Regions from separate parts of the Pseudomonas sp. ASL9 genome, predicted to be linked through region 3. Evidence: predicted binding sites of a transcription regulator. Region 3 holds the regulator's gene; each other region holds the start of a gene.
What was found. The regulator FliA, encoded in region 3, starts transcription of late flagellar genes. The targets are predictions, from matches to a motif close to CTAAAGTTTNNNNNNNNNNNGCCGNTAA.
Positions count from the first base shown of each region.

Region 1 (5,181 bases), 750 kb from region 3:
GCACCCATCGATTAATAATCGCTACAACTTAGTCCCCCATGATGATTGTATTTCCCTGCCCTACGGCTACCCTTAAATACACCCAGTCTCTGTTTGTTTATTGCAACAATATCAGTCTCTCGCTTATCTAATAGCCACTCAATTATCGCCTCATATCAACGCACACCACACAAAGGAATCAACATGATTAAGGACTCGATCAACAGCATGAATCCCGTGAGCATTATTGCCGTGTTCGCTGCGCTTTCCGAAGCCTCCGCAGCCACAGCACTGCCTTTTTTACACGAAGATAACCAGGGCATTTACGTCTGGTTTCTAATTGTTTTTCCCTCTGCCCTGATATTTATGTTTTTTTTGACATTGAATTTCAACTACAAAGCCCTGTATGCCCCCTCAGATTTCTCCAACGAAAAAAACTTTCTCAAGATTTTCGAGAAGTCTGAATTTTCTTCAAAAGACAGCACACACCATGAACCGCTCAAGGCACCTGCAAACAAAATCAAGAAAAAATCACTATCAAGGCTTCTGTTACACCCAGAAAGCAGGGTGGATGTTATCTATGGAAGGCCCATTTTTTGTAGACGTGACTTAAAGGATATTTTATCCCTGCTGGTCACTGAGGACTGTTCCGTACGCAGCGATGCACGCCCATCAATTCGGTGGATCTTAGTGCTTAAAAACTGGAGCGAACCGTTCAGTCGCGACGAACTCATTGCCCTAATCAAGCAACAAAAAAAAGGCACACAGTACACCGACACCTTTGCCGTTTTGACGCATGACTCAAACGACATATTCTACGTGTAAAAAGATCCAAAATTACTGCCACATCGCTCAATTGTTCGCTGCCAATCGTGGGAAAAACGCTACAACCATTACAGCCAATTCTAAAATAGATAACGTTCTATTCATTTTATTACGTAGGAGTTTACCTTGGAATGGCAACGCATCTTCCTCTGGAGCTGCGAGACTAACAATGACAGCCTTAAATCTCTGGAGATTAGAATATCGTTATTAAAACCCGGACTATTTTTTGACATCGGCACTTGAAGCACACTTCAAAAAAAAGCAGCTAGTGTAATGAGACGCAGCGTGCGATTGCCTCCCCCCTTAAAATCTGACGCACCCACGTTAGCGTAAACGCGCCTTAAATGCTTAAGGGCCACCCTTCGTACTCTCGAGTAGAAAACATCATGTCTACATTAAAGGAATACCGCGATACCGAAAGAGCACTTGAACGACAACTGCTGTTGTTAGAGTCGCTTAAAAAAAACACCTCGCTCATGCAAACACTTGAGTTTGAAAGAAAAATTCAAGCACTCATGAAGCAGTACAGTAAAACGCCGAAAGACATTATTACGTTGCTGGACAATTCATTGCCATTCTCTAGCGATACCGTTCACGACCCTGCCGTACCGTACACAGCGACGACCAAGAGGCTTAAGAAAGCACCGGAATCAAGGCATCAGTGACCCGAGTCGCAGGTGTATAGATGCTATAGGCTCGAATCACAGGCTGCTTCGAAAACCCTGACAAAGCGTTGCCAGAATCGAATTCAAAAACAGCCCTTGACCCGCTTCCAGAGGGAGAGCGGGTCAAGGGCTACATCGCTCGTGCACGAGCACTGCAAACACACCTTGGTGTCTTCAGCAGCCCTCGGCACCGGACATCAGAATAACTTACGGCCTTTATTTGCAGCGATGCGCATGCGCAGGGCGTTTAGCTTGATAAAGCCAGCAGCATCCGCCTGGTTATAAGCGCCGCCGTCCTCTTCAAACGTCGCGATGTTCGCATCAAACAATGACTCGTCAGATTTACGACCCGTCACGATGACGTTGCCCTTATAGAGCTTCAGACGCACAACACCATTCACGTGAGCCTGAGACGCGTCGATCATCTGTTGCAACATCAGACGCTCAGGGCTCCACCAGTAACCGGTGTAAATCATGCTGGCGTATTTAGGCATCAACTCATCCTTGAGGTGAGCGACTTCACGATCCAGAGTGATTGACTCGATGGCGCGGTGAGCGCGCAGCATGATGGTGCCGCCCGGGGTCTCGTAGCACCCGCGAGACTTCATGCCAACATAACGGTTCTCCACGATATCCAGACGTCCGATACCGTTTTCGCCGCCAATGCGGTTCAGGGTTGCCAATACCGTGGCAGGCGTCATCTCTACGCCGTCCAGCGCAACGATATCGCCGTTGCGATAGGTCAACTCCAGGTAGGTAGCAACGTTTGGCGCGTCCTCTGGGGACTTGGTCCAGCGCCACATGTCATCTTCGTGCTCGGTCCAGGTGTCTTCCAGCACGCCGCCTTCATAGGAGATGTGCAGCAGGTTGGCATCCATGGAGTACGGCGACTTCTTCTTGCCGTGGCGCTCGATCGGAATGGAATGCTTCTCGGCATAATCCATCAGTTTTTCGCGCGACAGCAGGTCCCATTCACGCCACGGGGCAATCACCTTGACGCCCGGCTTGAGGGCATAGGCGCCCAGCTCGAAACGAACCTGATCGTTGCCTTTGCCGGTGGCGCCATGGGAAATGGCATCAGCGCCGGTTTCGTTGGCGATCTCGATCAGACGTTTGGCGATCAGCGGACGTGCGATGGAGGTACCCAGCAGGTACTCGCCCTCGTAGACGGTATTGGCGCGGAACATCGGGAATACGAAATCGCGCACGAACTCTTCGCGCAGATCGTCGATGTAGATTTCTTTCACGCCCATGGCTTTTGCCTTGGCGCGGGCGGGCTCGACTTCTTCGCCTTGACCCAGGTCCGCAGTGAAAGTCACTACTTCGCAGTTGTACGTGTCCTGCAGCCACTTGAGGATTACCGAAGTATCCAAGCCACCGGAATACGCGAGAACTACCTTGTTTACGTCCGCCATGCCATCACTCCACCGGGTTGTACGGAAAACCGATGATTCTACCGCTCAAACCCATGAATTTACAGAGGCGCGACAGCGTGTGACGACGAAGCGACAGCGAGTGTCGAGGGCGCGACCGAATCATGCCGCTCAGGAGGTGGCTGCAGCGCTGCTCGCAGCCGCAACAGGTGCAACAGGTGCTGGCTCGTCAGGCGCCACACGTTCCAGATGGACGTTGACCCGGCGGTTACGCGCGCGGTTGGCGGCATTGGTGTTGGGCGCCAGCGGATATCGCTCGCCATGAAAGCGCAGGGTTATCTGCTTTTCCGGCACACCTTGAGCCTTGAAGAAGTCCATCACTGCCAACGCCCTGCGCCGCGACATATCACGGTTGGTCAGTCGATTGCCGCTGTTGTCGGAATGGCCATCGAGTTCGATATGGTTAACGGTGGGATCGGCTTTCAGGAACTCAGCGATCACCTGCAGCTTTGCGCGAGCTGGCGCATCAAGATCGACGCCGTTGCCTGGAAAACCTATTTGCGCCTGCTTGACCTGTTCGTAATTCATCGGCAGCAATTTGGCGGTACAGGTCTGGTAATCGCTGAATGCCTTGCCGAACTTGATCGGTAACAACCGCACTTCCACGGCGCTATTACCCTCTTGAGAGTAATGACGAATAACCGGACTGCGGCCTTCGAGCAAGCCCGCCATCAGACGCCCGGCCTGGCCCTGGGAGCTATTGAACGGAATTGAACCGTTGCTCATTTTAACCGCACCCAGGTTGAGATCACCGCGCCCCGGCTGCCAGGGCGCAGCCGCCGCCAACAACGTTGCAGAACCCGAACCGAGCATGCTGCCGCTGGCTTTGAGGCGAAATGTGGCCTGTTCACCCGCGCGGCGCACGAACTCACCCACACCGAAATCGGTGATAGGTTGGGTCAGGCGACACTCAAATTTATCGCCTTCGACTTTCCATTCGATACTCTCCAGACGCGTCTGGAAAGTGATAGCCGCGGCCGGCAGACTGGCAAACACGCTGAGCAAGGCTAAATAACGCTGGCGCACGGGAGGCTCCACTAGAAAACTGTACACGACTGGCTATCGGTAACTTCCCGGAAAACTTGATAGCGAGTGCCTGGAAGAGTCTTTTCCGGTAGCATTCCCAGCGAGTTTGACCCGCCTGGAATCCCCAATGTCTGACCGCCTGACCCTTCTGCGTCCCGACGACTGGCACATTCACCTCCGTGATGGAGCTGTTTTGCCTCACACCGTCGCTGACGTAGCGCGTACTTTTGGACGCGCAATCATCATGCCTAATCTAGTGCCTCCGGTACGTAATGCGCAGGAAGCTGACGCCTATCGCCAGCGTATCCTTGCTGCGCGCCCGGCAGGCAGCCACTTCGAGCCGCTGATGGTGCTTTACCTGACCGACCTGACGCAGCCGCAGGATATACGCGCGGCCAAGGCCAGCGGTTTTGTCCATGCCGCGAAACTGTACCCGGCAGGGGCAACCACCAACTCCGACTCCGGCGTCACCAGCATCGACAAGATTTTCCCGGCGCTCGAAACCATGGCTGAAGTCGGCCTGCCGCTTCTGGTCCATGGGGAAGTGACCCGCAGCGAAATCGACGTTTTCGACCGTGAGAAGATCTTCATTGATGAGCATTTACGCCGAGTGGTTGAACGCTTCCCCACGCTGAAGGTGGTTTTCGAACACATCACCACCTGCGAAGCCGTACAGTTCGTCAACGAAGCTTCGGCGAACGTCGGGGCAACGATCACCGCCCATCACCTGCTCTATAATCGCAACCACATGTTGGTCGGTGGCATTCGCCCGCACTTCTATTGCCTGCCGATTCTCAAACGCAACACTCACCAGGAAGCATTGCTCGATGCCGCCACCAGTGGCAGCGCGAAATTCTTCCTGGGTACCGATTCAGCGCCTCACGCCCAGCATGCCAAAGAAGCGGCGTGCGGCTGTGCCGGGTGCTACACCGCTTACGCTGCCATTGAGCTGTACGCCGAAGCCTTCGAACAACGCGATGCCCTGAACAAACTGGAAGGTTTTGCCAGTGTTCATGGCCCTGCGTTCTACGGCCTGGCACCCAACCGCGACACCATAACGCTGGTCCGTGATGAATGGACCGCACCCACCAGCCTGCCGTTTGGCACGCTGTCCGTAATCCCGCTGCGCGCCGGTGAAAAACTGCGCTGGCGCCTGCTGGAGGAACACGCGTGAGCGAAGATCATTTCGACGACGAACAGGACGGTCATGGCGGCGGAGGCGGAGGCGGCTCTCGTCACCCCATGGCGGCCCG
Region 1 is NZ_CM155277.1:4,179,720-4,184,900, reverse strand. Features, by position in the region: gene AC1ME2_RS19375 (hypothetical protein) at 184-804, shown strand; gene AC1ME2_RS19370 (hypothetical protein) at 1,191-1,469, shown strand; gene AC1ME2_RS19365 (argininosuccinate synthase) at 1,667-2,884, opposite strand; gene AC1ME2_RS19360 (flagellar protein MotY) at 3,014-3,928, opposite strand; gene pyrC (dihydroorotase) at 4,056-5,102, shown strand; gene rnt (ribonuclease T) at 5,099-5,181, shown strand, end outside.
Region 1: the regulator FliA is predicted to act here: its motif matches at 3,962-3,989, upstream of AC1ME2_RS19360 (flagellar protein MotY).

Region 2 (5,181 bases), 1.6 Mb from region 3:
CACCGCGATGCCCAGTATCGACACGCCATCACCCCCGCGCGCCCCCGCGAACATCTCCGGCCAGGCATTACTCGCCAGGCACACCAGCCCCGGCAACAGTGCGCCGTACCAGGGTCCGCGCAGCACCCACAGGAACGCCAACGGCAGCGCGACGCCAAAAAAGCCGAACATCAACTGCGCCTGGAAAACTGCCGCCACCAGCAACGCCACGCCCGCCAGACACAACGCCCAAGGCGTACGATCGCGCCAGCCCTGCGCCAGCAACAGCCCCAATGCCAAGGTCGGTAGCACGTTCAGCGTGTCGGCGTGCGGCATGAACAACCGGTAAGGCAGCTCCGTCAGCCCGGCAAACATCAGCAACCAGCCCAAATAGCGCCATTGCACACACCGACGGGCCTCACTGCGTGCCAGGTTGGCGGCAATCGCCAGGCAAAACCACGGAAACGCAAAGCGCCCCGGTACATACAGAAAATCCACCGGCCAGCCGACGTAACGCAAGTGGTCGAGCACCATGCTCAGCATCGCCAGCCACTTGAGCAGGTCCAGTGCAGCGTCTCGCCCGGTAGCCATCGGATTTTTCTGCAACGACCTCATAACGCTCCATGCACTCGATGAAAAAAAGCGGGAAACAGAACAACGCATGACCAGAGCCAACAATCTTGGTTAAAGTGCGATCCTATTCGATCACAGAGATCCGGCCATGACCGACAAAAGCCAGCAGTTTGCCAGCGACAACTATTCCGGGATCTGCCCCGAGGCCTGGGCCGCCATGGAACAGGCAAATCATGGTCATCAGCGCGCCTATGGTGACGATGAATGGACCGCTCGCGCCTCTGATCATTTCCGCAAATTATTCGAAACCGACTGCGAAGTATTTTTCGCCTTCAACGGTACCGCAGCCAACTCTCTGGCGCTGTCGTCGTTGTGCCAGAGCTACCACAGCGTTATCTGCTCGGAAACCGCCCACGTCGAAACCGACGAATGCGGCGCACCGGAGTTTTTCTCCAACGGTTCCAAGCTGCTGACCGCCCGCAGTGAAAACGGCAAGCTGACGCCGCAATCTATTCGTGAAGTCGCACTCAAACGTCAGGACATTCACTACCCAAAACCTCGGGTCGTGACCCTGACCCAAGCGACTGAAGTCGGCAGTGTCTATCAGCCCGAAGAGCTCAAGGCCATCAGCGCCACCTGCAAGGAACTGGGCCTCAATCTGCACATGGACGGCGCGCGTTTCGCCAATGCCTGTGCTTATCTTGGGTGCTCCCCGGCAGAACTGACCTGGAAAGCAGGCGTCGACGTGCTGTGCTTCGGCGGCACAAAAAACGGCATGGCCGTTGGCGAGGCGATTCTGTTTTTCAATCACAAACTGGCTGAAGACTTCGATTACCGCTGCAAACAAGCCGGGCAACTGGCCTCGAAAATGCGCTTTCTCTCTGCGCCATGGGTTGGGCTTCTGGAGAACGATGCCTGGCTCAAACACGCACGCCACGCCAACCACTGTGCGCAATTACTCAGCGAACTGGTGAAAGACATTCCCGGCGTAACCCTGATGTTCCCGGTACAGGCCAACGGCGTGTTCCTGCAACTGTCGGAACCGGCGATCAAAGCGCTGACCCAAAAAGGCTGGCGTTTCTATACCTTTATCGGCGACGGCGGTGCGCGCTTCATGTGCTCGTGGGACACCGAGGAAGACCGCGTACGCGAATTGGCAGCGGATATCCGAACGGTGATGCAGGCGGGATAAAGCTGGTCTTCTGTAGGAGCGAACTTGTTCGCGAAGGGTTGGATGCGGTGTGTCAGGTACGCCGCCTTCGCGAATGAATTCGCTCCCACAATAAAGGGGGTGCTTACCCCCGAGCAAGGGTCTTGGAGATCACTTCAACCGTGGCGCTGACCTGCTCTTGATAACGGTTGAGATCCACTTTGTGCCGCTGTTTAAGCTCGATCTGCTGCGAACACAGATTCAACGCCGCCAATACCAGCAGTTTGTCGCCGATCAGGCTCGGGTACTTCTTTTTGGTGTCAGCCAAGGCCGCCTTGAGCATGACTGCCGCGTCAAGCAAGGTCTGCTCTTCCCCGGCAGGTGCCTTGATCGAATAGTCATTACCCAGAATCGAGATGACCTTCACCGCATGACTATCGCTACTCATGCGCTGACAGGGTTGGCGCTAGTGGCACGCTGAACCAATGCCTGAATACGGGCAGCGGCAGCGCCCTGCTTTTCTTCCTGCTCCAGCAGGCTCAGTTGCAGACTGTCGTTATCATCCTTTACTTGCGCCAACTCGGCAGTCAATTGCGCGTTAGTGTTTTGCAGGGTCTGATTCTGTTGCACCAGATCACCGACCAGTTGTTCCAATTGACTCAGGGATGCTTCCAACATTTTGATTTCTCGGGCAAATTTCAAAGGGGCACACGATAAAGAAAAGTCACTGCACACGCCAGGCTTATCAGGGTGTTGAGGCCTTTGATTCCTGGCCGATCCGCTTCTTTTCAAGCGTTGCCGATGTAAACGCATAGGAAGTGTTACTGACTGCATTTTCCTTATCGGGTTCCTGCTGCTCGTCGGACCACACCGCCTGCGACAAATACAGGCAAGTTCGCCAGTAACGCTCAAGACTTTAGTCTTATGTCCGATAGGTGATGCAAGCCACGCTTTTTTTGCCTTACGCCGCATGGAACGCGCCCTATTCGGAAAATCCTATGTCCCTTCGCAACATGAACATCGCTCCCCGCGCGTTTCTCGGGTTTGCCCTGATTGGCAGCCTGATGCTGATCCTCGGCATCTTTGCGTTAACGCAGATGAGCAAGATCCGTGCGGCCGGCATGGAGATTGAGCAGAACAGCCTTCCCAGCATCAAGACCCTTGATGAGTTCACCCAACTGACACTGCGCCTGCGCGTCCTGTCTTACCGCTTGCTGACCAATCGCGAGCCCGACGTTCAACAGAAAACCATCGAGTTGTTTCAGCTAAGAAACGAGCAGATTCGGGCCGCACAAAGCATCTACGAGAAGCTGATCGTCGGCTCGGAGGAGCACGCAGCGTATGACCAATACGTACAGAGGCTGGCCGAGTACCGCCAGCTTGAAGAAAAAATCAAGGCGATGTCGCGCAACAACCAGGTTGATGAACTGCGCTCAATGCTCAACACGGACCTGCTGAGCAACTCAGAACAAATGAATACCGTGCTGAGCACGCTGGTGGATATCAATACCCGTCAGCTTAGCGACAGCAATAAAGAGGCGAGCGACCAGTACGACATGGCGTTTGATCTTCTGGTCGGGATCCTGATTGCCTCCACCCTCCTCACCATCATCTTCGCCTGGCTCCTGACCAGCAGCATCACCCTGCCCATCGCCCAGGCATTGGCCGCCGCAGAAGAGATTGCCGAAGGCAACCTGACACACCCGATCACAGTCGACGGCAATGACGAAGCCGGCCGCTTGCTGGCGGCCATGAAAAAAATGCAGGAAAAACTGCGCGACACCCTGCAACGGATTTCCGGCTCGGCCACGCAGCTCGCCTCGGCAGCCGAAGAGCTGAACACCGTCACCGACGAAAGCGCACGGGGACTCTCGCAGCAGAATAAAGAAATCGAGCAAGCCGCGACCGCCGTCAATCAAATGACCAGCGCCGTGGAAGAAGTCGCGCGCAATGCCGTGAGCACTTCCGATGCCTCGAAAAGCGCCACCACCTCAGCGAGCGATGGTCGGGAACTGGTGATGGAAACGGTCGGCGCTATCGAGCGTATGAGCGGTGACGTGCAAAGCACCGCCGAACTGGTCGGCAACCTGGCCAATGAATCACGGGATATCGGCAAGGTGCTGGACGTAATTCGTGGTCTGGCGGATCAGACCAACCTGCTGGCCCTCAATGCTGCCATCGAAGCGGCGCGGGCGGGCGAAGCCGGTCGCGGCTTTGCTGTGGTTGCCGACGAAGTTCGTGCCCTTGCGCATCGCACCCAGCAGTCGACCAGCGAAATCGAGCGGATGGTAGGCAGCATTCAGGGTGGCACCGAAAAAGCTGTAGATTCGATGCGTAACAGCACCGAACGGGCTGAATCGACGCTGAGCATCGCCAAAGGTGCCGGCATGGCGCTGGACACCATTAATCAGGCCATCGTGCAGATCAACGAACGCAACCTGGTGATCGCCAGCGCCGCCAAAGAGCAGGCACACGTCGCGCGCGAAGTGGACCGTAACCTGGTGAACATCCGAGACCTGTCGGTGCAATCGGCGACTGGCGCCAGTCAGACCAGCGCCGCCAGCAACGAACTGTCTCGCCTGGCTGTCGACCTCAACAGCATGGTTTCGCGGTTTAGGGTGTAACCCAGTCGGCCCTTTCGCAGGCAAGAACTAGGCGCCCCCCCTGCTCCCACAGAAGAACGCAATCCACTGTGGGAGCAGGCTTGCCTGCGAAGCTTTTTAGATCACGCTCAGTAGTCGATCCGCACATCCCCTTTAGGCACGCTACAGCACGACAGGATGTAACCCTCGGCCACGTCTTCATCGGTAATGCCGCCGTTGTGCTCCATCTCCACCTCCCCGCCCAGCTTCATCACCTTGCAGGTCCCGCAGATACCCATGCCGCAGGCTTTGGGGATCATCAGGCCGAGCTTGGCGGCGGCGGCGTGTACGGTTTCGCCCGGACCGACGCGAATGCTCTTGCCGGTCGAAATGAACTCCACCTGATGCAGGTCCGCCAGATCGATTTCCGGGGCGTCGGCCGCTTGTTCGGCTTGTTCCACCGCATCGGCACGGGCTTCAGGTGGCGTCGCGCCGAACGATTCTTCGTGGTACTGAGCCATGTTGAAACCGTTGGCCTCCAGCAGACGCTTGACCGCGCTCATGTACGGCGTTGGCCCGCAGCAGAACACTTCGCGCTCAAGGAAGTCCGGCACCATCAATTCCAGCATTTTTTGGTTCAGATAGCCGCGATACCCGGCCCAGGGTTCGCCGAGACCATGTTTTTCGCAGATCAGGTGCAGGCTGAAGTTGTCGATCCGCGACGCCATGTGCTCCAGCTCGCGGTGGTAAATGATGTCTTTGGGCGAGCGAGCGCTGTGGACAAAGGTCATGTCGACATTGCCATTGGTGTCGTAGAACCAGCGTGCCATGGACATCACCGGGGTGATCCCGACACCGCCGCTGAGGTAGAGGATTTTCGGGTTGGGGAAGTCGATG
Region 2 is NZ_CM155277.1:3,370,508-3,375,688, reverse strand. Features, by position in the region: gene AC1ME2_RS15555 (TraX family protein) at 1-594, opposite strand, end outside; gene AC1ME2_RS15550 (threonine aldolase family protein) at 701-1,744, shown strand; gene AC1ME2_RS15545 (cell division protein ZapA) at 1,848-2,150, opposite strand; gene AC1ME2_RS15540 (hypothetical protein) at 2,147-2,380, opposite strand; gene AC1ME2_RS15535 (methyl-accepting chemotaxis protein) at 2,701-4,326, shown strand; gene gbcB (glycine-betaine demethylase subunit GbcB) at 4,434-5,181, opposite strand, start outside.
Region 2: the regulator FliA is predicted to act here: its motif matches at 2,610-2,637, upstream of AC1ME2_RS15535 (methyl-accepting chemotaxis protein).

Region 3 (5,181 bases):
TTGCCCGCAGCTGCGCGCTCTTCCGGGGTTTCGATGCCGTGGTCGACGGCGTTGCGTACCAAGTGGACCAGCGGATCGGCCAGCGCCTCGACCAGGTTTTTGTCCAGGTCGGTTTCTTCGCCGACCAGTTCCAGACTGATCTCTTTCTTCAACTGACGTGCAAGGTCGCGGACCAGACGTGGGAAGCGCCCGAAGACTTTCTTGATCGGCTGCATGCGGGTTTTCATCACTGCGGTCTGCAGATCAGCCGTCACCACGTCAAGGTTCGACACTGCCTTGGACATGGCTTCGTCGCCACTGTTTAGGCCCAGACGGACCAAGCGGTTACGCACCAACACCAACTCGCCAACCATGTTCATGATTTCGTCGAGGCGTGCGGTATCGACCCGCACAGTGGTCTCGGCTTCGGAAACTGCGTGCTTCTCCAGCGCGGGCGCTTTGGCCGGAGCAGGAGCAGGAGCCGCCGCAACAGCTCTGACCAGCGCAGGCGTAGGCGCTACTGCGGCTTTAGCCACGACTGGCGCCGGTGCAACGACTGTCGCAACAGCATCAGGCTCAAACTTGCCTTTACCGTGTAACTCATCAAGCAAGGCTTCGAATTCGTGATCAGAGATTTGATCACCACCCGCAGCGCTTGCAGGCGCCTTGGCGACGGACACTGGAGCGAGGACGGCAGGCTCCAGTGCATCGGCTACGAACGAACCTTTTCCGTGCAACTGATCGAGCAGTGCTTCGAATTCGTCATCGGTAATTTCATTGCTGACGGGAGCCGTGAGCACCGCCACTGGAGCAACCGGAGCAGGCGTGACATCGACGGCGAACTGGCCTTTGCCATGCAACTGATCGAGCAGTGATTCAAATTCAGCATCGCTGATCTCGTCGCTGGCATTCGGGTCAATCGCAGGCAATGCGACCGCTGCTGGCGCACCCGCTGAAGCGGCCGCCTGCGCCTTGACGGCATTGAGCGAGTCGAGCAGTTGTTCGAATTCGTTATCAGTGATGTCGCCTGCGGGATCGGCAGGTGGCTCTTCGACACTGACGGGCACAGCCGCCGCGACCTCTGCGGCGGGCGCAGGCGCGGCCAAACGGGCTAATGCCGCCAGCAATTCGGGCGTAGCCGGAGTCACCTCAGTGCGCTCACGCACTTCAGTGAACATGCCATTGACCGCATCCAGTGCTTCCAGGACCACGTCCATCAATTCCGAGTCGACGCGACGCTCACCCTTACGCAGGATGTCGAAGACGTTCTCGGCGATGTGGCAGCACTCCACCAACTCGTGGAGCTGGAGGAAGCCGGCGCCCCCTTTTACAGTGTGAAAACCGCGAAAAATTGCATTGAGCAATTCCGAATCATCTGGTCGGCTTTCCAGCTCGACCAACTGCTCGGACAATAGCTCGAGAATCTCGCCGGCCTCTACTAGAAAATCCTGAAGGATTTCTTCATCGGCGCCGAAGCTCATTGGGGTGCTCCCTAAAATTAACCGTCGACCGACCTAGAAGCCCAGGCTGGATAGCAGATCGTCAACATCATCCTGACCGGATACAACGTCTTCACGCTTATCGGCATGAATCTGCGGACCTTCACCCTGAGACAGATGTTTTTCTTGATCTTTTTCTGCACGTATCGATTGATGGTCATGTTCGATCCCAGCAAAACGATCGACCTGGCTGGCCATCAGCACCAGTTTGAGCAGGTTGCTTTCCACTTCCGTGACCAATTGGGTCACGCGCTTGATCACCTGGCCGGTAAGGTCCTGGTAATCCTGAGCCAACAGAATATCGTTGAGATGGCCCGACACTTCTCGGGTTTCCTTTTCGCTACGTTTCAGAAAACCATCGACACGCCGGGCCAACTCACGAAACTCTTCAGCACCGACTTCGCGACGCATGAAGCGTCCCCAGTCGACACTCAAGGCGGCAGCATCGGCGCCGAGTCCGCTCATCAGTGGCGTGCTGAATTCCACCAGATCCATGGTGCGGTTGGCCGCAGCCTCGGTCAGCCGGACCACATAGGACAGGCGCTCGGTGGCATCATTGATCTGCGAGACTTCCTCGGCTTGCGGCGTGTTCGGGTCAATCTGGAAATTGACGATCGCACTGTGCAGTTCGCGGGTAAGTTTGCCGACCTCCTGATACAGGCCACTGTCGCGGGCCTTGTTAAGCTCATGAATCAACTTCGCAGCATCACCGAACCGGCCTTTTTCAAGGCTACTGACCAACTCGTGTGCGTGTTTTTTCAGGATCGACTCGAAGTCGCCCAATGACGAATCTGTGTGCTCCATAGAGCCCTCACGGCAAACATCAGCTATTAACGCGCTCGAAGATCTTTTCGATCTTTTCTTTCAGCACTTGAGCTGTGAAGGGCTTGACCACATAACCGTTCACTCCGGCCTGAGCGGCCTCGATGATCTGATCACGCTTGGCTTCAGCCGTTACCATCAACACCGGTAGATGTTTAAGGCGTTCATCGGCACGCACGTGGCGCAACAGATCGATGCCGGACATACCCGGCATGTTCCAGTCAGTCACCAAAAAGTCGAAGCTCCCGTTTTGCAGCATCGGCAGCGCGGTAGTTCCGTCGTCCGCTTCAGCCGTATTGGTGAACCCCAAGTCACGCAACAGGTTTTTTATGATCCGCCGCATCGTTGAGAAGTCATCAACAATGAGGATTTTCATGTTTTTGTTCAATTCGACCTCCAAGCAGTCTTTAACGCACTCAGCACCTGAATACGCTGTTCAATCAAAACCGGCGCAGCACACAACAGCTGCACGAAAACGACGACGGGCTTGGTAAACCAACAGGTCGTGAGCTGGCATGGCAGGTCCTATAGGACCTTGACCGACCGACTCCTGCCTAGTCTTATCTTCTTCGCACGCAACGCTTTGCACAGCCGGCTTACAGATAGCGCGAAACCACCAAGGGCCACTCACTGCCTGTCAACGCGCTCGCCATTCTCCCAAACGCCCTCGCAAACGAGCTGCGCACTGGCTGTGTAACTGGCTGACCCGCGACTCGCTGACCCCCAATACCTCACCAATTTCCTTGAGGTTCAGCTCCTCGTCGTAGTACAGCGCCAACACCAATCGCTCACGCTCTGGCAAATTGGCTATCGCATCTGCTAACGCCATCTGGAAACGTTCATCTTCCAGATCGCGCAGCGGCTCAAGCTGAGTGCTTGCGCCATCCTCGTGCAACCCTTCATGCTCGCCGTCCTGCAACAGATCGTCGAAACTGAAGAGCCGACTGCCCAAGGTGTCGTTCAAAATCCCGTAATAATCATCGAGACTCAATTGGAGTTCGGCCGCAACCTCGTGATCTTTAGCGTCACGACCCGTTTTAGCTTCAATTGCCCGAATTGCGTCACTTACCATGCGTGTATTGCGATGCACCGAGCGAGGAGCCCAGTCACCCTTGCGGACCTCATCAAGCATGGCGCCACGAATACGAATCCCGGCATACGTCTCGAAACTCGCCCCCTTGGTGGCGTCGTACTTGGTCGAGACTTCGAGCAGACCGATCATTCCCGCTTGGATCAGATCCTCGACCTGCACACTGGCGGGCAGGCGCGCAAGCAGGTGATAGGCGATGCGTTTGACCAGCGGCGCATAGCGCTCAATCAGCTCGTACTGGGAGTCTTTGGACGCCTTGCTGTACATGCGATAGCCGCTGGCTGTCATAACACCGGTCCCGCACTCGTCGGATGTACGAGCCGCTCAACGAAAAATTCCAGATGCCCACGCGGGTTGGCCGGTAACGGCCACGTGTCGACTTTCTGGGCGATGGCTTTGAACGCCAGCGAGCACTTGGAGCGAGGGAACGCTTCATACACGGCGCGCTGCTTCTGCACGGCCTTGCGTACGCATTCGTCGTAAGGCACTGCACCGACGTATTGTAAGGCGACATCCAGGAAGCGGTCCGTGACCTTGGTCAACTTGGCGAACAGATTGCGGCCTTCCTGAGGGCTTTGCGCCATGTTGGCAAGCACCCGGAAGCGGTTCATCCCGTAATCACGGTTAAGCAGCTTGATCAGTGCGTAAGCGTCGGTAATCGAGGTCGGCTCATCACACACCACCAGCAATACTTCCTGGGCTGCGCGCACGAAGCTGACGACCGATTCGCCGATGCCCGCAGCCGTGTCAATCACCAGTACATCGAGGTTATCGCCGATGTCACTGAAAGCCTGGATCAACCCGGCATGTTGCGCCTGAGTCAGATGAACCATGCTCTGAGTGCCCGACGCGGCCGGCACGATACGAATCCCGCCCGGCCCCTGAAGCAGCACGTCGCGCAGCTCACAGCGCCCCTCGATGACATCGGCGAGGGTGCGTTTTGGGGTTAAGCCGAGTAATACATCGACATTAGCCAGGCCCAGATCGGCATCCAGCAGCATGACGCGCCGGCCGAGTTCAGCCAGAGCCAGTGATAAGTTCACTGACACGTTAGTCTTACCGACGCCACCTTTGCCGCCGGTCACCGCGATAACCTGTACGGGATGCATGCTGCCCATGTTAATTTTTTACCTTGTCTTGCTTAGACCGAGGCCACATTACTGGCTGCGCGTTCGTTGAGTGAACAATGCTTGGCAGACCATGATGTAGGTACATTCCAATGTCTTGCTTTACCCAACCCTTTTGTTCGGGCTGTGATAAAGATCCGCGAACATATCTGCCATAGCTTCCTCGCTCGGCTCTTCTTGCATTTGCACACTGACCGCTCGACTCACCAACTGGTGCCGGCGCGGCAAGTGCAAATCATCCGGTATCCGTGGCCCATCCGTGAGGTAGGCCACCGGTAATTCATGACTGATTGCCAGGCTTAACACCTCACCCAGGTTGGCAGTTTCATCCAGCTTGGTGAGAATGCAGCCGGCCAGACCACAGCGCTTGTAGCTGTGGTATGCAGCGGTTAGAACCTGTTTCTGACTGGTAGTTGCCAACACCAGATAATTACGTGCTTTGATCCCGCGCCCAGCGAGGCTTTCCAACTGCATGCGCAGTGCCGGGTCGCTGGACTGCAAGCCCGCAGTGTCGATCAAGACCACTCGCTTGCGCAGCAATGGCTCCAGCGCCTGACCCAGCGACTGGCCTGGATCGATGTGGGTGACCGGCACATTGAGGATTCGGCCCAGGGTTTTCAATTGCTCCTGGGCACCAATCCGGTAGCTGTCCATGCTCACCAGC
Region 3 is NZ_CM155277.1:4,932,523-4,937,703, reverse strand. Features, by position in the region: gene AC1ME2_RS22720 (chemotaxis protein CheA) at 1-1,460, opposite strand, end outside; gene AC1ME2_RS22715 (protein phosphatase CheZ) at 1,494-2,282, opposite strand; gene AC1ME2_RS22710 (chemotaxis response regulator CheY) at 2,302-2,676, opposite strand; gene fliA (RNA polymerase sigma factor FliA) at 2,938-3,678, opposite strand; gene fleN (flagellar synthesis regulator FleN) at 3,675-4,508, opposite strand; gene flhF (flagellar biosynthesis GTPase FlhF) at 4,620-5,181, opposite strand, start outside.